DNA from 2 places in the Rhizobium sp. 0TCS1.26 genome. Region 1 is predicted to be linked to the other one. Evidence: predicted binding sites of a transcription regulator. Region 1 holds the regulator's gene; the other holds the start of a gene.

Region 1 (9,212 bases):
AAAGTCTGACGGGAGTGCGGCTGCGCACTCCCATACTCCCGACCCCGGGGGTAGAAGGGATGATAAGAATGGCGTTGGCAGATCTCCTGCAACAGGATGCAATTATTCCCGCCCTCAAGGTGAATTCAAAGAAGCAGTTATTGCAGGAACTCGCAGCCAAAGCCGCCAAGCTGACTGGCGTGCCGGAGCGGGAAATCTTCGACGTCATTTTGCAGCGCGAGCGATTGGGCTCGACCGGCGTCGGACACGGCATTGCCATTCCGCACGGCAAGCTCGGCAGCATCGACTCGATCAAGGGCCTCTTCGCCCGGCTGGAAACGCCGGTCGATTTCGAAGCGCTGGACGACGAACCCGTCGATCTGGTCTTCCTGCTGCTGGCTCCGGAAGGGGCTGGCGCCGACCATCTGAAGGCATTGTCGCGGATCGCCCGCGTGCTGCGCGACCAGGACCTGGTGGCAAAGCTCAGGGCCACCGATTCCGCATCGGCAATCTACGCCTTCCTGAACGAGGAGCAGGCGTCGAACGCCGCCTGATCCGACGTATCCGCATAAGAGAAAGGCCCGCCATCCTTCCGGATTGGCGGGCCTTCCTGTTTCCGGTGTCGGTTCGTCCGCGACTCAGGCCTTGTCGGCCGTATCGCCGGCGTTGTCAGATGCAGCCGCATCCGCCTTGGGGCCACCCTTCGCCACACCGACCATTGCCGGGCGCAGAACACGCTCGCCGATGACGTAACCGGCCTGGACGACCTGCACGACGGTGTTGTTCGGTACAGCCGGGTTGGGGATCTCGAACATCGCCTGATGGAAGTTCGGATCGAATTTCTGACCTTCCGGATCCATCTTCTTGACGCCGTGGCGCTCGAGCGCCGACAGCATGGCGCGCTCGGTCATGTCGACGCCTTCGATCAGCGCCTTGAGGCCGGCGTCTTCGCTGGCCTTGGCTTCGGCTGGAATGGCATCCAGTGCCCGGCGCAGGTTGTCGGAGACGGCCAGCATGTCGCGGGCGAATGCGGTCACCGCATACGACTTGGCATCCTTGACGTCGCGGTCCGTGCGGCGGCGAAGGTTGTCCATTTCTGCGGCCAGGCGCAGGAAGCGATCGCGCAGCTGCTCGTTTTCAGCCCGAACCGCTTCAAGCGGATCGGGTGCCGGTGCCTCTGCCTGCGCGGCGTTCTCTTCCAGGGCGGAAGCGACGGCCTCCGCGATGTTCTCGTTCTCAGACGCGTCAGGTCCGTTTCTCTTCGACTCGTCGGTCATGACGTACTCCGGTCAGTGTTGTCGGATTTTGTGCCCGATATCGAGGTTCGGCGCTGAAAAATCAAGGCTTGTCGAGCGATCTCGCGGCATGGCTAGAGAGGATTGCGCGTCATCCGGCTGAGAAGCTGGGCCGTGTAATCAACCATCGGCACGATGCGCGAGTAATTGAGACGGGTCGGACCGATGACGCCGACCGCACCGATGATGCGTTCTTCCTCGTCACGATAGGGTGCGACGATGAGCGACGAGCCGGACAGCGAGAACAGCTTGTTCTCCGAGCCAATGAAGATCCGCACGCCCGGCCCGGTTTCGGCGAGATCGAGGATCTCGATCAGGCTGTCCTTCTTCTCCAGGTCGTCGAACAGCAGCCGCAGCCGGTCGATGTCCTCCGTGCCGGCGAGCCCTTCCAGCAGATTGGCGCGACCTCGAACGATCAGCCTCGCCGGCTTGCCCTCGTCGCTGTCTCCCGCCCAGACGGCAAGCCCGCGCTGCACCAGATCCTGCGACAGCGCGTCGAGTTCCGTCTGCACCTGCTCCTTGAGGCTGGTCAGCTGGGTTCTGAGCTCCGGCAGGGTCTGACCGGCAAGATGCGCGTTGAGGAAGTTCGCCGCCTCGACGAGCTGCGACGAGGTGACGCCTGCGGGCAGGTCGATGATGCGGTTCTCGACCTGATTGTGTTCGCCAACGAGGATGGCAAGCGCCTTGGTCGGCTCCAGCCGGATGAACTCGACATGCTTGAGGATGGGATCGTTCTTGGTGGTGATGACGATGCCTGCCCCGCGGGAGACCCCCGACAGCATCCGTGTCGCTTCCAGCATCAGGCTTTCCATCGGCCGGTCGCGATCGACGGAACGGATCTGCCGCTCGATGCTGGCGCGCTCGTCCGCCGACAGATCACCGACCTGCATGAAGGCATCGACGAAGAAGCGCAGGCCCGTCTGGGTCGGCATGCGGCCGGCGCTGACATGCGGTGCATAGATGAGACCGAGCTCTTCCAGATCGCTCATGACATTGCGGACGGAGGCCGGCGACAGCGACATCGGCAGGAGACGCGACAGATTGCGCGAGCCGAGCGGCTCGCCGGTATCCAGATAGCTCTCGACGATGCGCCTGAAGATCTCGCGCGAGCGATCGTCGAGCACGGACGCGGCTTGGCTTCCCGATGACTGCAGATCCATTCGACGCATGTTACCCGATCATTCCTGTTCTGCCTGAATATAATGACGCAGACCCCGATGGCAAAACGGATTCGCCGCCCGACCGGCTGCGGCACGCCCTTCGGCCGGGTTTTCCTTTGCAAAAGCGCCGCCCGCGCCTTAAGACGCCCTCACGTAACGTCAGGAGATGAGCATGCGACCGTCAGGCAGAAAAACCGATCAGATGCGCAAGGTGAGTTTCGAGCGCAATGTGTCGAAGCATGCGGAAGGCTCCTGCCTCGTCAAGTTCGGCGATACGCACGTGCTGTGCACGGCAAGCCTTGAAGAAAAGACGCCGCCGTGGCTGCGCAATTCCGGCAAGGGTTGGGTAACGGCCGAGTACGGCATGCTGCCGCGCGCCACGGGCGACCGGATGAAGCGCGAGGCAGCTGCCGGCAAGCAGGGCGGCCGCACGCAGGAAATCCAGCGTCTCATCGGCCGCTCGCTGCGCGCCGTCGTCGACCTGGAAGCGCTCGGCGAAAAGCAGATCACCGTCGACTGCGACGTCATCCAGGCGGATGGCGGAACCCGCACGGCCGCCATCACCGGCGGCTGGATCGCACTGCACGACTGCCTGAAGTGGATGGAAGCGCGCAGCATGATCAAGCTCGATCGCGTGCTGAAGGATCACGTCGCGGCAATCTCCTGCGGCATCTTCGCCAGCCAGCCGGTGATCGACCTCGACTACCTTGAGGACTCTGCTGCCGAGACGGACGCCAACTTCGTCATCACCGGAAGCGGTGGCATCGTCGAAGTGCAGGGTACGGCCGAAGGCAAGCCGTTCAGCCGCGAAGAACTCTCGCACCTGCTGGATCTGGCGACCGCCGGCACGGCGCAGCTGGTCGAAATGCAGAAGCAGGCGATCGGCGGCTGAGGTCGGGAGGCAGGGGTTCGCCGCTGCCATCGCCCCCGGATGCAGGTGATGCAGCGCCATGGCAGGAGCAGGCAGCATGACCATCGACGGCATTCTCGAGACAGCCCTTTACGCCGAGGATCTCGATGCAGCGGAACACTTCTACGGCGGCATCCTCGGCCTTCAGAAGCTGATGCGTGCCGGCGACCGCCACGTCTTCTACCGGTGCGGGCCGGGCATCCTGCTGATCTTCAATCCGCACGAGACGGTGAAGCCGCCGCCCGACGATGCGCTGCCGGTGCCGCCGCATGGCGCGATCGGCCCGGGGCATGCCTGCTTCCGGATGGACGGCAAGGCGATTGACTTGACCGTCGAAAAGCTGAACAAGGCCGGCATCCCCATCGAAAGCGATTTCCGCTGGCCGAATGGCGCCCGCTCGATCTATTTCCGCGATCCGGCCGGCAACAGCCTGGAATGCGCGGAACCGAAACTCTGGAACCTGTAGGTCCGACATGCGCAAGCTCGAAACCCGCACCATCGTCGTTGCCAGCCACAATGCCGGCAAGATCCGCGAGATTGCCGATCTTATCGGCCCCTTCGGCTTTTCCGCCAAGTCTGCAGCGGAACTAAGCTTCGCCGAGCCGGACGAAACAGGGACAACGTTCGAGGAAAACGCGGCGATCAAGGCGCTGGCTTCGGCCAAGGCATCGGGCCTGCCGGCGCTGTCTGACGACAGTGGCATCGTCATCGACGCGCTGGATGGCGCGCCCGGCGTCTACACGGCCAACTGGGCCGAGCGCGAGGATGGCACCCGCGACTTTCCCTGGGCAATGCAGAAGGTCGAGACGGCGCTGCAGGACAAGGGCGCGACGACGCCGGAGGCTCGCACCGCGCGTTTCGTCAGTGTTCTCTGCCTTGCCTGGCCAGACGGCCATACGGAAATGTTCCGCGGCGAAGTGGAAGGCGTCATTGCGCCGGAACCGCGTGGCACCCAGGGCTTTGGTTACGATCCGATCTTTCAACCGGACGGTTTCGACACCACATTCGGCGAGATGAGCGCCGAACAGAAGCACGGCTGGAAGCCCGGCGACGCGGAGGCTCTGTCTCACCGTGCGCGCGCTTTCAAGATCTTTGTCGAAACCTGCCTGGAAGGCTGATCCTTGCTGACCGATGCCCCTCTCCTGCCCGATACCGGCGAACCGGGCTTCGGTCTCTACGTGCACTGGCCGTTCTGCGCGGCGAAGTGCCCGTATTGCGACTTCAACAGCCATGTGCGCCACCAGCCGGTCGACCAGCAGCGCTTCGCCGCTGCATTCCTGCGCGAAATGGACGCGATGCGCCTGCTCAGCGGCCCCAAGACCGTCACCAGCATTTTCATGGGCGGCGGCACGCCGTCGCTGATGCATCCGGCGACCGTTGAGGCCATCCTCGACGGCATCGCCAGCCGCTGGCACGTGCCTGCCGGCATCGAGGTGACGATGGAGGCCAATCCGTCAAGCGTCGAAGCCGATCGCTTCCGCGGCTACCGGGCCGCCGGCGTCAACCGCGTGTCGCTCGGCGTTCAGGCGCTGAATGACCGGGACCTGAAATTCCTCGGCCGCCTCCACAATGTCGAGGACGCGCTGAAAGCCATCCGTCTGGCGCGCGAGATCTTTCCGCGGATGAGCTTCGACCTCATCTATGCCCGCCCCGACCAGACGGTCGAGGCGTGGGAACGCGAACTCAACGAAGCCGTCACCTACGCGGTCGATCACCTGTCGCTCTACCAGCTGACCATCGAGGAGGGCACGCCCTTCTACGGCCTGCACAAGGCCGGCAAGCTGATCGTGCCGGACGAGGACCGGGCGGCGGACCTCTACGAAGCGACGCAGCAGATCACAGCCGGTTTCGGCATGCCGGCCTACGAGGTATCGAACCACGCCAAGCCGGGCGCCGAGAGCCGCCACAACCTGACCTACTGGCGCTACGGCGACTATGCCGGCATCGGCCCCGGAGCCCACGGGCGGCTGACCCGCGGTGGCTCGAAGATCGCAACCGCCACGGAGCGTCGTCCCGAAGGCTGGCTGGAACTGGTGGAGCGCGAGGGCCACGGCATGGTGGACCAGGAAATCCTCGGTGGTGACGAACAGGCCGACGAACTGCTGCTGATGGGGCTTCGACTGCGTGAAGGCGTCGACCTCGCCCGCTGGCAGCAGCTTTCCGGACGCGATCCGGATCCGCAGCGCGAGCAGACTTTACTGGAACACGGCTTCATCGAGCGGCTGGGAAATTCACGCCTGCGCTGCACGCCGAAGGGCATGCTGATCCTCGATGCCGTGGTCGCCGACCTCGCCTTCTAGAGGAGACCTGACGCCATGCCTGTCGACGACGCCTTTGCCCGCCGCGACATGGCGATCCTCTACGACAGCTTCAACGCGCACGGCGCCGACCGCGATTTCTATCTCGATTTGGCCGCAGATCCTTCGCGGATTCTCGATATCGGCTGCGGCACCGGACTGCTGACGCTGGCCCTTGCCGCGCGAGGCCATGACGTCACCGGCGTCGATCCGGCAGCCGGAATGCTCTCTGTTGCCCGCGACAAGGACGAGGCAGGTCTGGTTCGCTGGATCAAGGCCGGTGCCGATCAGCTTGAGCTTCCGGAGCGTTTCGATCTGGCGATCATGACGGCGCACGTCTTCCAGGTGTTTCTCGACGACCGGGAGACTTCGGCGGCGCTGACCAACATCCATCGCCACATGGTGTCGGGCGGACGGCTCGTTTTCGAGAGCCGCAATCCCGATGCCCGCGCCTATGACGGCTGGACGCAGGAGCGGACCCTCCAGACTACGGAGGTGCCGGGCATTGGTCCGGTCGAGGTGTTCTACCAGGTCCGCCAGCGCGACGGCGAGCACATCAACGTCGATGCGGTGTTCACGCTGCTCGAGACCGGAGAGCGGCGGATCAGCGAAAGCACGCTGCGCTTCGCGCCGAAGGACAAGATCGTCGCGCTCGTCGAGGAGGCGGGCTTCCGGATCGAGTCGGTCTTCGGCGACTGGGACCGCTCCTCCTTCGGCCCGGCGAGTCCCGAGATCATCGTCATCAGTGCCGCCTGAGGCTTTGCTCAGGGACGAGCAGGCCGCAGACGGCGCCAGAGACGTCCGTCGATGGCTGCCAGCCCCGCTGCCACCAGCAGCAGACCGAAGAGATGGCGTAGTTCCAGCTCTTCGCCGAGAACAAGCGCTGCAAGCAAGATGGTGAGCGGCGGCCATGCCTGCACCAGGATACCGTTGAACAGAAACGAGCCGCCCCAGAGGATGGACAGGGCTGCCAGCATCAGCCATTCGAGCGCGTTCATCTGTCGTTGCATCGGCCTCTCCGTCGGTCTCTGCTGCTACTCGATCAGCCGCGCGACCGCCACCCGAAACGAGACTGTCCCGGTGTTGCCGCCCAGCTGCGCCGGCGTCACTTGGCCATTCCCCAGACATGCAGCCATTCGGTCGATTGCCGATCATAGCCGCTGCCGGTCTCGCCGCTGATCTCCAGCGAGGCCCACGGCAGCGTTGCATAGGTAGCCTCAAGCTCTTCCGCCGACGGGTAGTTGTAATAGCGCCCGAGGCCGTCGCGCCCGTCGCCGTTGCCTGCCTTGTAGCTCGCATAGAAGATCCCGCCCGGTCGCAGCGCCCGATGGATGCGGACGAGAATGCCGGCAAGCTCCGGCCGTGGTACATGCAGGAGACAGGCGTTCGCCCAGATGCCGTCGAACGTGCCGACCGCCTCGATATCGGCAAAGCGCAGTACCGGAACGTCGACGCCAAGGCGCCGTGCCGCCTCCTCGGCCATCTCCCGGGTGCCGTCGGTCGGAATGACATCCAGACCGCGTCCGATCATCCAGGCGCTGTCGCGGCCATTGCCGCAGCCTAACTCCATGACGCGCGCATTCTCTCGAAGCCGAGCCACGAACCGCTCGAGCCGGGTATGGTTCGGCTCTCGGCTGTGCGCCGCATAGGCGGCGCTGTTGCTGGCGTAGAAGAGGTCGGTTGGATCATCGTCGACTGCCATCCGGGCCCCCGCCCCGCCTACCGTTGTGACAGAAGAAGCTTGGTGCCGAAGCCGACGAAGACGGTCGCGACGCCAAGATCGATCTTGCTCTTCGCCTTCAGGTAGGCGGCAGCCACGCGCGGATGGGTGATCAGGCCGATGAGGCATGTGTAGTAGCAGGCAGACACCGTGACCATGACGGCGATCGCTGCAATACCATACAGGAACGGCGTGCCGGCCGGCATGGTGACGGCAAACAGGCTGGCGACGAAAAGCGCCGACTTCGGATTGGCGAGATTGGTGGCAAGCCCCATGCGATAGGCGGTCTTCAGCGGCACGGCGATCCTGGCCATCGCCAGTTCCGGCGCCTGGCGTGCCTTGCGGACATCGAGGAAGACGCGAAGGCCGAGCCACACCAGATACAGCCCACCGACGATCTTCAGCGCCAGATAGGCGAAGGGTGCCGCCTGGAACAGGGCATTGATACCGAGCCAGCCGGCGAGCCCCCAGAGGAAGGTACCGGTGATGGTGCCCATGGCCGCGACGATCGCCACCTTGCGCGGCGCCGTCAGGCAGTAGCGGATGACCAGCAGCGTGTTTGGACCGGGCGTGATGCAGGCAACCGCCCAGATCGTCGCCACCGACAGAAGAAACATCAGACGCCCCCGCTCATCAACCGTGCCGTTGATGAGCCATTGCCAGGCAAACGTCAACGGCTGGAACAGCAGAGCCGGCATGCCTTCTCGGGCGCGCCGGCTCGATCTCATCTGCAGGCCTGATAGATCAGGCGTTGTTCTCGTTGATCAGGCGCTTCAGAAGCTCGATCTCGTGGCTGAGCTTGGTGTCGCCGGAGATCAGGTCCTCGATCTTGCGCACCGCATGCAGGACGGTCGTGTGGTCGCGGCCACCGAAACGCCGGCCGATTTCCGGAAACGACCGCGGCGTCAGCGTCTTTGCCAGATACATGGCGATCTGCCGCGGCTTGACGATGACCCGCGTGCGGCGGTTCGAGACCAGCTCCTGGCGCGACACGTTGTAGTGCCGGGCGACGATCCGCTGGATGTCCTCGATGCGGACGCGCTTGGCTTCGCCGGCACCGACCAGGTGGGCGAGAAGTTCGTCGACGCGTTCGATCGACAGTTCCGGCTCGAACGAACGGCGGAAGACCAGCTGGTTGAAGGCGCCTTCCAGTTCGCGACCGGAATTGGCGACATTGCGGGCCACGTGGCTGAGGATCTCGTCCGGAATGTCGAGCGCGGCATCATCCTGGCGGGCGATCTCGAGGCGACGCTTCAGCATCTCGAAACGCATCTCGTAGTCCGGCGTCTCCATCTCGATGGCAACGCCGCCCTGGAGGCGCGACCGAACGCGCGGATCGAGCGATTCCAGTTCCCACGGAGCGCGGTCAGCAGCCACCACGACCTGCTTGGCGCTGTCGAGCAGCATGTTCAGCAGATGGCAGAACTCGTTCTGGATCATCTTGCCCTGCAGGAACTGCATGTCGTCGATGATCAGCAGGTCGATGTTGCGCAGCGACTCCTTGAGGGTCAGGGCATCATTGTCGCGGATGGCGGTGGCGAACCGCCACATGAAGTATTCGGCGGTCAGGTAGACGACGCGCGGATTGCGGCTGCTGCCGACGGCAGCGTTGGCGACCGCCTGGAGGAGGTGCGTCTTGCCGAGGCCGACGCCCGAATGGATGAACAGCGGGTTGAAGCGGACAGCACTCGCACCGGCTTCGGCGATGGTCTTGGCGGCTGCCATCGCGACGCGGTTAGACGGACCTTCGACGAAGGTGTCGAAGGTGTAGCGGAAGTCGAGCGGCGAGCCGAACAGCGGTGTGCCGTGGCTTTGACGGGCGGCAGGCACCGGCTGTGCAGCGACGGGAAA
Region 2 (9,212 bases), 340 kb from region 1:
CGCGAGGGGCTGGCGGAAGCCGACAAGCGGGTCGAAATCGCTGCTCGTCTCGGGTTCGGCCACGCCGACGTGGTGGTCGCCGTGCCCGAGGTCTGGCTCGACGTGGAGACGATGGCCGATCTCGGCGATGTGGCAGCCGAGTTTCGCGCCCGTCACGGCCGGCGGCTCGCCATCGCCACGAAATACTGGCGGCTGACGCAGCAGCATTTTTCCGGAAGCCACGGCATCCAGCTCTACCGCATCGTCGAAAGCCTGGGCGCCACCGAGGGTGCACCGGCGGCTGGCCAGGCGGACATCATCGTCGACATCACGTCCACGGGCTCGACGCTGAAGGCCAACCATCTGAAGGTGCTGTCCGACGGCGTGATCCTGCGCTCCGAGGCCTGCCTGGTGCGGGCGAGAAAGCCGGCGCATGAGGGCGATCCGACGGTCCAGAGGATCGTCCAAGCGGTGCGCGGAGCGGTCTAGCCCTCCGGCCTATCGAAGTTTGCGGAAAAGCCCCCAGAGGGGGCGCGCTTGATGTGACCTCCGCTACTCCCGACAAAAAAACCGCCGGATCGCTCCGGCGGGTTTGTTTTTTTGCCTTTGGGGCAGGGAGATCAGGCAGCCAGCGGAGCCGTCGTGCCGCGGCGGGCATCGATCGAATAGGCACCGGCGCCGACCGTGGCGATCAGGATGTAGGCGCCGGCGAGCGTGAAGTTCTTCATCATCATGATGCCGTTGAGCGCGTTGATCCAGCCGAGTGCCGGTTCCGGCCAGCCGGGAACGGCGATGGTGCCCGAATGGAAGGCGAGACCAGTGAATACGCAGAACACGGCGAGCGCCCAGCCGGCGATTTTCGTCTGGAAGCCGACGAGGATGGCGAGACCGGCCACCAGTTCGAACAGGCCTGCAAGATAGGCAAGGCCCGTCGCGGCCGGCAGGCCGGCGCCGGTGATCATGCTGGCGGTGCCGGCCGGATCAGCCAGCTTGCCGAAGCCCGAGGTGATGAAGATGACGGAGAGGAGGATGCGCGCGAGAAGGATCAGCGCATTGTTGGTGGTCGACATTGGTGTTCTCCAGGACGTGAGGGCCGGTCGGCCGTGAAATTTCCTGGACAGACTATGCGTCAACTCAGCGCAGGGCGAAAGATGAACAGTAGAAGACGCTACGTTCATCATTGTCGAACGATGACCGGCGCCATCCGCGATATTCGGCGCTGACGCAACCTAATCGGGGGCATCCCCGTTGCTGCGGCAGCCTGAACGGAATTCAGCGCAAAGCCGGAGGAAGACACGTCATGAAGAGACTGATTATGGGTGCTCTCGCACTCGCCCTGCTGGGTGCCGCCCCGGCTATGGCGCAGACCTACCATTCCAATAACCGCGACGCCCGCCAGGAGCACCGCATCTACCGGGGTGCCGCACAGGGTCATCTGACGCCGCAGGAGATGCGCAGGCTTGAGCGTCAGCAGCATCGTATCGATCGCCATCAGGCACGTTCGACCCGCGACGGTTACGTCTCGCCGCGCGAGCGCCGGCGGATCGAGCGGATGCAGGACCGCGCCTCGCGCAATATCTACCGCAAGACGCACAACGGTCGCGGCATTTACTGAACATCCCCGTCAGGGCGAGCATTGAAGGGTCGGGCAACCGGCCCTTTTTTCGTGCGTGCCGGTGATCCTTGAGACGCAGAAAGGGCGCCGGTTGCCCGACGCCCTTCCGTAGTCTGAACCGGTTGGCTCAGATGTGAGACCCGAAGGTCTTACATCATGTCCATTCCGCCCATTCCGCCCATGCCGCCCGGCATGCCGCCAGCCGATTCCTTCTTAGGAAGTTCGGCGATCATGGCTTCCGTCGTGATCAGCAGCGAAGCAACCGAAGCTGCGTTCTGCAGAGCCGTACGAACGACCTTGACCGGGTCGACGATGCCCATGGCGATCATGTCGCCGTATTCCGACGTCTGAGCGTTGTAGCCGAAGTTGTCGCTGTTGCCGTCGAGGATCTTGCCGACGACGATCGAAGCTTCGTCACCAGCGTTGGTGGCGATCTGGCGAACCAGCGACTGCAGCGCCTTGCGGACGATGTTGATGCCGGCTTCCTGGTCGTCGTTCGCGCCCTTGGACGTGATCTTCGTGGAAGCGCGCAGCAGAGCCGTGCCGCCGCCCGGAACGATGCCTTCCTGAACAGCAGCGCGCGTCGCGTTCAGAGCGTCGTCGATGCGGTCCTTGCGTTCCTTGACTTCGATTTCCGTGGAACCGCCGACGCGGATGACGGCAACGCCGCCAGCCAGCTTGGCAAGACGTTCCTGCAGCTTTTCGCGGTCGTAGTCCGAAGAGGTTTCTTCGATCTGCGCCTTGATCTGTGCAACGCGGCCTTCGATGTCGGTCTTCTGGCCGGCACCGTCGACGATCGTCGTGTTTTCCTTGGAGATCGAGACCTTCTTGGAACGGCCGAGCATGTCGAGCGTGACGTTTTCAAGCTTGATGCCGAGGTCTTCGGAGATGACAGTGCCGCCCGTCAGGATGGCGATGTCTTCCAGCATGGCCTTGCGGCGGTCGCCGAAGCCAGGAGCCTTGACGGCAGCAATCTTCAGGCCGCCGCGCAGCTTGTTGACGACGAGCGTTGCAAGAGCTTCGCCTTCGACGTCTTCAGCGATGATGAGGAGCGGCTTGCCGGTCTGAACGACAGCTTCCAGAACCGGGAGCATCGCCTGCAGGTTCGACAGCTTCTTCTCGTGAAGGAGAATGTAAGCGTCGTCGAGATCGGCGATCATCTTTTCCGGGTTGGTCACGAAGTAGGGCGACAGGTAGCCGCGGTCGAACTGCATGCCTTCGACGACTTCGAGTTCGGTTTCGGCGGTCTTGGCTTCTTCGACGGTGATGACGCCTTCGTTGCCGACCTTCTGCATGGCTTCAGCAATGTCACGGCCGACCTGGGTGTCGCCGTTTGCCGAGATCGTGCCGACCTGAGCGACTTCTTCCGACGTCGAGATCTTCTTGGCGTTGGCCTGGAGATCCTTGACGACTTCTGCGACGGCGAGATCGATGCCGCGCTTCAGGTCCATCGGGTTCATGCCGGCGGCTACGGCCTTGTTGCCTTCGCGAACGATGGCCTGGGCAAGAACTGTAGCGGTCGTGGTGCCGTCGCCGGCGATGTCGTTGGTCTTCGAAGCAACTTCGCGGACCATCTGGGCGCCCATGTTTTCGAACTTGTCTTCAAGTTCGATTTCCTTGGCGACCGATACGCCGTCCTTGGTGATGCGCGGAGCGCCGAAGGACTTGTCGATGATGACGTTACGACCCTTGGGGCCGAGCGTAACCTTCACTGCGTCAGCGAGGATGTCGACGCCGTGAAGCATCTTTTCGCGCGCGGTGCGGCCAAACTTGATTTCTTTAGCTGCCATGTTGGTAACTCCTGGAAGGGGTGTCAGCGATATTTCTGTGGAAGCAATCGGCTACAAGATCAGCCGATGATGCCCATGATGTCGGCTTCCTTCATGATCAGAAGGTCTTCGCCGTCGAGCTTCACTTCCGTGCCGGACCACTTGCCGAACAGAATGCGGTCGCCAACCTTGACGTCCAGAGCAACGATGTTGCCCTTCTCGTCACGCGCGCCGGTGCCGACGGCGACGATTTCGCCTTCCTGCGGCTTTTCCTTGGCGGTGTCCGGGATGATGATGCCACCCTTGGTCTTCGCTTCGGACTCAACGCGACGAACGACGACGCGGTCGTGAAGCGGGCGGAAATTGGTGCTTGCCATTGTCTAATCCCTCGATCAAATGACCTTGACGAGTTTCAAGAGGCTCGTCCCTCAATCGTTAGCACTCACTGTGCAGGAGTGCTAACGACCCCGAGATAAGACCGCGCCTAGAGCGAGTCAAGAACGGAGCCCGAATTTTTTGGGGTGCGTGAGACGCCCTGCGAGGCCTGGTGTTGAAACTTGACTTGCACGCGCAGTTGGCCCTAATGAAGGCATGGAGTTTGCGAATGCTCCACGAGGCACCATGCCGCAGTTTCGCGTCCCTCTTGTGACCAAAGGACGTGTCATGGCCTCTTTCAATTCGATATCCCCCGACAAGACCGCCAGGATCCTCGGATCCCCCCGATCGCCCGCAATCCTTGACGTGCGCTTTGCGGCAGATGTCGCGGCATTCCCCTTCGTCGTTCCGGGCTCCGTCATCCGTGATTATGCCACGGTCGGCGAGTGGGCGCCCTCCTATCGCGATGCGCAGTCGGTCATCGTCGTGTGCAAGCGCGGCAAGAAGCTCAGCGAAGGCGTGGCCGCGCACCTGCGGTGCCTTGGCATCGAGGCAGAGGTGCTGGAGGGCGGCACGGAAGCCTGGCAGCAGGCCGGCCTGCCGCTCGTGCCGATGGCGGCCATCCCGGATGCGAGACCCGGCGGTTCGACGCTCTGGGTCACCCGCAGCCGACCCAAGATCGATCGCATTGCCTGCCCGTGGCTGATCCGCCGCTTCATCGATCCGGACGCAACATTCCTGTTCGTATCGCCCTCTGAGATAAACGCCGTCGCGGAGCACTTCGGGGCGACGCCGTTCGACGTGGAGGGTGCATTCTGGAGCCATCGCGGCGAGTTCTGCACCTTCGATACGATGCTCGAAGAGTTCCGGCTGACCACCGAGCCCCTGCTGAAGATGGCGACCATCGTGCGGGCAGCCGATACCGATCGGCTCGATCAGGTCCCGCAAGCCGCCGGGCTGCTGGCGATCTCGCTTGGTCTGTCCAGACTGTATTCGAAGGATCTGGAGCAGCTCGATGCGGGCATGGTCATATACGATAGCCTGTATCGCTGGGCGCGCGACGCGACCGAGGAACGACATGATTGGGTTGCGCATGCGCCGAAGAGAGCGACACAATGACTAAGCTATGTGAAGACTTGTCTGAGAGCCCGCCGTCTCTCCGCGAACTGACGCTGGCATTCGCCCGCATCGGTGTCTTAAGCTTTGGCGGGCCGGCAGCCCAGATCGCCATGATGCACAGGGTCTGCGTCGACGAGCGCCGCTGGCTGTCGGAGGATCGGTTTCTCCACGCCCTCAACTACTGCATGCTGCTGCCGGGACCGGAAGCCCAGCAGCTGGCGACCTATATCGGCTGGCTGGCGCACGGGGTGCGTGGCGGCATCATTGCCGGGCTGCTGTTCGTGCTGCCGGGGCTTGCGGTGATGATCGGGCTCAGCACCGCCTATGCCGTGTTCCAGGATGCCGGATGGCTGGCCGGCCTGTTCTTCGGCCTCAAGGCGGCGGTTCTGACGATCGTCGTGGAGGCAGTCATCCGGCTCGGCCGGCGGACGCTGAAATCGGCCTTTCTCGTCTGGCTGGCGGCGCTGGCATTCCTTGCCCTGTTCGTGTTCGCCGTGCCGTTCCCGCTGGTGGTGCTGGCGGCGGGCCTTGCCGGCTATCTGCGCGGCAGGACGGCCGGATTGGCTCCGGCGATCACCCCCGTCGATCCGGTGGCGCGTCCGCCGCTGGCGAGATCGATCCTGTCTCTGCTGTTCTGGATCGCCGTGTGGCAGTCGCCGCTCGTCCTCCTCTGGAGCATCGATGGCGCCGAAGGGCTGGCGGCGATGTTCTCCTTCTTCTCACGCATGGCGCTGGTCACGTTCGGCGGCGCCTATGCCGTGCTCGCCTATGTGGCGCAGGTGGCGGTGGAAAATTACGGCTGGCTGCAGCCCGGAGAGATGCTCGACGGACTGGCGCTCGCCGAAACCACGCCCGGGCCGCTGGTGCTGGTGCTGTCCTATGTCGGCTATCTCGTCGGCTTCCGCACCGTACCCGGTCTCGATCCCGTCGTCGCCGGCATCATCGGTGCCGTGCTGACCGCCTGGGCAACCTTCGTTCCGAGCTTCATCTGGATCTTTGCCGGCGCCCCTTATATCGAGCGACTGCGCGGCCATGCAAAAGTCGCCGCCGCGCTGTCGGCGATCACCGCGGCCGTCGTCGGCGTCATCCTCAACCTCGCCCTGTGGTTCGGCCTGCATGTGCTGTTTGCCGACGTGCGCCGCATCCCGCTGTTTGCCGGATGGCCGCGTGAGGCAGCACCCGGCATCTGGTGGCCGGAAGTGTCCTCGCTCGATCCGGCGGCTCTTGCGCTGTTTGCGGTCTCGGCGGTGCTACTGTTGTGGCTGCGGGTGGGCATGGTGAAGGTCCTGGGGCTCTGCGCGCTGATCGGCCTCGGCTGGCGGATCGCCGGCTTCTGAAGCGCTGAAATCCCGCTTCTCCGCTTGAATCTCCTTGCCAATGCGCAACAGCTTTGCCATGTCAGCGCCAGTTTCAATGCAGCAGCAACGGGTGACCATGGCAGACCGCATCAACAACCTCAGCGCCATCACCGCTGGTTACGAGCTCGTGCTTTCGGACGTCTGGGGCGTGCTGCACAACGGGATCGATGCGTTTCCGGCCGCCTGCGAAGCGCTGGCCGAGGCCCGCAAGGCAGGCGTCGCCGTGGTGCTGATCACCAATTCGCCGCGTCCCTCGCCGGGTGTCATCGACCAGCTGCGGGCGCTCGGCGTGCCGGATGCCGCCTATGACCGGATCGTCACTTCCGGCGACGTGACGCGCAAGCTGATCGCCGAAGGCCCGAAGAACATCTTCCTGCTCGGCCCGCAGCGCGACACGCCGCTGTTCGAGGGTCTCGACGTTGTGCTGACCGACGCCGACAAGGCCGATTGCGTGGTCTGCACCGGCTTCTTCGACGACGAGACGGAGGTGCCGGAAGACTACCACGACATGCTGACCGCATTCGTTACCCGAGACGTGCCGCTGATCTGCGCCAATCCCGACCTGGTGGTCGAGCGCGGCCATCGCATCATCCCCTGCGCCGGTGCCGTCGCTGCCTATTACGAACAGCTCGGCGGCAAGACCCGCATTGCCGGCAAGCCGCACCGGCCGATCTATGAGGCGGCCCTGTCTGCTGCCCGCGAAGTACGCGGTGAGATCGATCTCGCCAAGGTCATCGCCATCGGCGACGGCATGCCGACCGACGTCAAGGGCGCATTGAGCTACGGCCTCGACCTTCTCTACATCTCCGGCGGCATTCACGCTGCCGAATACACGCTGCATGGCGAAACCGACGAGGCGATCCTCAACGCCTATCTGAAGCGGGAAGGGGCGACACCGAAGTGGTGGATGCCGCGCCTGGCCTGACGGACAAGAAGCCATGACGGTCTTTCACCGCAACGAGAAGAAAGAGCCGCTGCCCGCCGAGCTGCAGGGCGGCGTCGTCGCCATCGGAAATTTCGACGGCGTGCATCGCGGCCATCGCAGCGTGCTCGACCGGGCGCTGGAGCTCGCGAGCCAGCGCGGCGTGCCGGCCTCGGTGCTGACCTTCGAGCCGCACCCGCGCAGCGTCTTCAAGCCCGACCAGCCGGTCTTCCGCCTGACGCCGGCGCCGATCCGGGCGCGGCTGTTGGAGGCGATGGGCTTTCGCTCGGTGATCGACTACCCCTTTGACCGCGAATTCGCCCAGCGTTCGGCGGAAGACTTCGTCCAGTCCATCCTCGTCGACTGGCTGAAGGCGAGCGCCGTCGTCACCGGCTTCGATTTCCATTTCGGCCGTGGCCGGGAAGGCGGCCCCGCCTATCTCATCGATGCCGGCAAGCGCTCCGGCTTCGACGTGGCGCTGGTCGATGCGTTCCGCGACGAAAATTCCGACGTCATCTCCTCAAGCCGCATCCGCACGCTTCTGTCCGAAGGCGACGTCACGCAGGCAGCCGGGCTGCTCGGTTACCGCTATACGGTGGAAGCCGAAGTCATTGGCGGCGAAAAGCTCGGCCGCACGCTCGGCTACCCCACAGCCAACATGCAGCTGCCGCCGGAGACCGAACTGAAGGCCGGCATCTATGCCGTGCGCTTCCGCCGCCCCGACGGTTCCCTGCACGACGGCGTCGCGAGCTACGGCCGCCGCCCGACGGTCACCGACAACGGCGCTCCGCTCCTTGAAACCTTTCTGTTCGACTTCTCCGGCAGCCTCTACGGCGAGATCTGCGCGGTATCGTTCTTTGGCTACCTTCGCCCGGAACTGAAATTCGATGGGCTCGATCCGCTGGTCGAACAGATGAAGCGCGACGAGGAAGAAGCGCGTACACTGCTGGCCGGCGTCACGCCGCTCGGCGCGCTGGATGCGAAGATCGCGTTCGACCTGCAGTCCGGCAATCAAGGATAGGATCTCATGGCAACGACCCCACGCCGACCCGTCAGCCCGATGGATGCCGCCGAGGCGCTGTTCAAGCCGGGGAAGAAGGTGGAAGCCAGCGTCGAGAAACGCGCCGTGCCCGAAGCGCGCGAACTCGTGTCGCTGAGGCTCGACAGCGCGGTGATCCAATATTTCCAGGACGACGGCCCGGGCTGGCAGGATCGCATCAACGACGCGCTGCGTGCGGTCATGGCGGCCAATCCCAAGGATTGATCGGCGGGCCACGTCCTCAGTGCACCTTCCGACGCTTATGAAATCCTGACGTCGCACCCACGTTTTCGAAATCGAGAACTGACGCGGCACTGCCTAACTTTGTCATCAGATGCCGTCGAGGAACGATGACGATGTACAGGCTCAGCCTCTTTCAAACGCATATCTATGCCGATCTGCTGTTCGCTCCGCACACCGGTGCCGGCCGAACTCCGGCCGCTGATGGCGCCTCGAACGGCGCGCGCAGTGCTCCGGTCGAGAAGCGCGATGCTGTCCCCTGCGAGCAGGAAAAAGCTCTGGTTCTCCAGCCGTTCTTCCGTCGCCTGCGCCTGCTTCTGGCGCGGCCTTCGCATTGAGGGAGGCCGCGATGCCAAGGACAGATTTCAGCGGCACGATCGTCGATCTCGTCACGCCCTTCCGCTCGGGCGAACTGGATCAGGCGGGGCTCTCGCTGCTCCTCGAATGGCAGATCCAGTGTGGCATCGAGGGCCTGCTGGTCTGCGGCGAAGCGGGCGAAAGCCACTGCCTCAGCATGGAGGAGCGCCAGACGGTCATCGCGACCGCCGTCGAGGTGGCGCGCGGCCGGGTGCCGGTGCTGGTCGGCGTCGTCGCCAACTGCACCGACAAGGCCATCGTGCTGGTGGAGCAGGCGCGTGCCGCACGCGCCGATGGCGTCGTGCTGACGCTGCCCTATTACAACAAGCCGGCGCGGGAAGGCGTGCTGCGCCACGTCACGGCGGTCAGCCTGAGAGCCGGTCTGCCGGTTCTGGTGCTGAGCCGTCCCGCCGCGTCGATGATGCCCATCGATGCCGCC

The links. Region 1 encodes HrcA, which represses chaperone genes, less so after heat shock. Its sites were predicted from a motif close to GTTAGCACTCNCNNNNNGNGAGTGCTAAC; they were not measured.
Region 2: the regulator HrcA is predicted to act here: its motif matches at 3,798-3,826, upstream of groES (co-chaperone GroES).

What each region holds. Positions count from the first base shown of each region.
Region 1 covers NZ_JBCIYV010000002.1:1,046,532-1,055,743, forward strand. The annotation lists gene hpf (ribosome hibernation-promoting factor, HPF/YfiA family) at 1-1, shown strand, start outside; gene ptsN (PTS IIA-like nitrogen regulatory protein PtsN) at 69-533, shown strand; gene grpE (nucleotide exchange factor GrpE) at 618-1,256, opposite strand; gene hrcA (heat-inducible transcriptional repressor HrcA) at 1,349-2,434, opposite strand; gene rph (ribonuclease PH) at 2,607-3,326, shown strand; gene AAIH46_RS12305 (VOC family protein) at 3,403-3,810, shown strand; gene rdgB (RdgB/HAM1 family non-canonical purine NTP pyrophosphatase) at 3,818-4,462, shown strand; gene hemW (radical SAM family heme chaperone HemW) at 4,469-5,644, shown strand; gene AAIH46_RS12320 (class I SAM-dependent methyltransferase) at 5,660-6,397, shown strand; gene AAIH46_RS12325 (hypothetical protein) at 6,406-6,651, opposite strand; gene AAIH46_RS12330 (class I SAM-dependent methyltransferase) at 6,747-7,343, opposite strand; gene AAIH46_RS12335 (LysE family translocator) at 7,361-8,059, opposite strand; gene dnaA (chromosomal replication initiator protein DnaA) at 8,106-9,212, opposite strand, start outside.
Region 2 covers NZ_JBCIYV010000002.1:709,797-719,008, reverse strand. The annotation lists gene hisG (ATP phosphoribosyltransferase) at 1-468, shown strand, start outside; gene AAIH46_RS10670 (DoxX family protein) at 600-1,049, opposite strand; gene AAIH46_RS10665 (hypothetical protein) at 1,280-1,594, shown strand; gene groL (chaperonin GroEL) at 1,744-3,384, opposite strand; gene groES (co-chaperone GroES) at 3,444-3,740, opposite strand; gene AAIH46_RS10650 (chromate resistance protein ChrB domain-containing protein) at 4,027-4,857, shown strand; gene chrA (chromate efflux transporter) at 4,854-6,194, shown strand; gene AAIH46_RS10640 (TIGR01459 family HAD-type hydrolase) at 6,292-7,140, shown strand; gene AAIH46_RS10635 (bifunctional riboflavin kinase/FAD synthetase) at 7,154-8,158, shown strand; gene AAIH46_RS10630 (BrnA antitoxin family protein) at 8,165-8,401, shown strand; gene AAIH46_RS10625 (hypothetical protein) at 8,533-8,754, shown strand; gene AAIH46_RS10620 (dihydrodipicolinate synthase family protein) at 8,766-9,212, shown strand, end outside.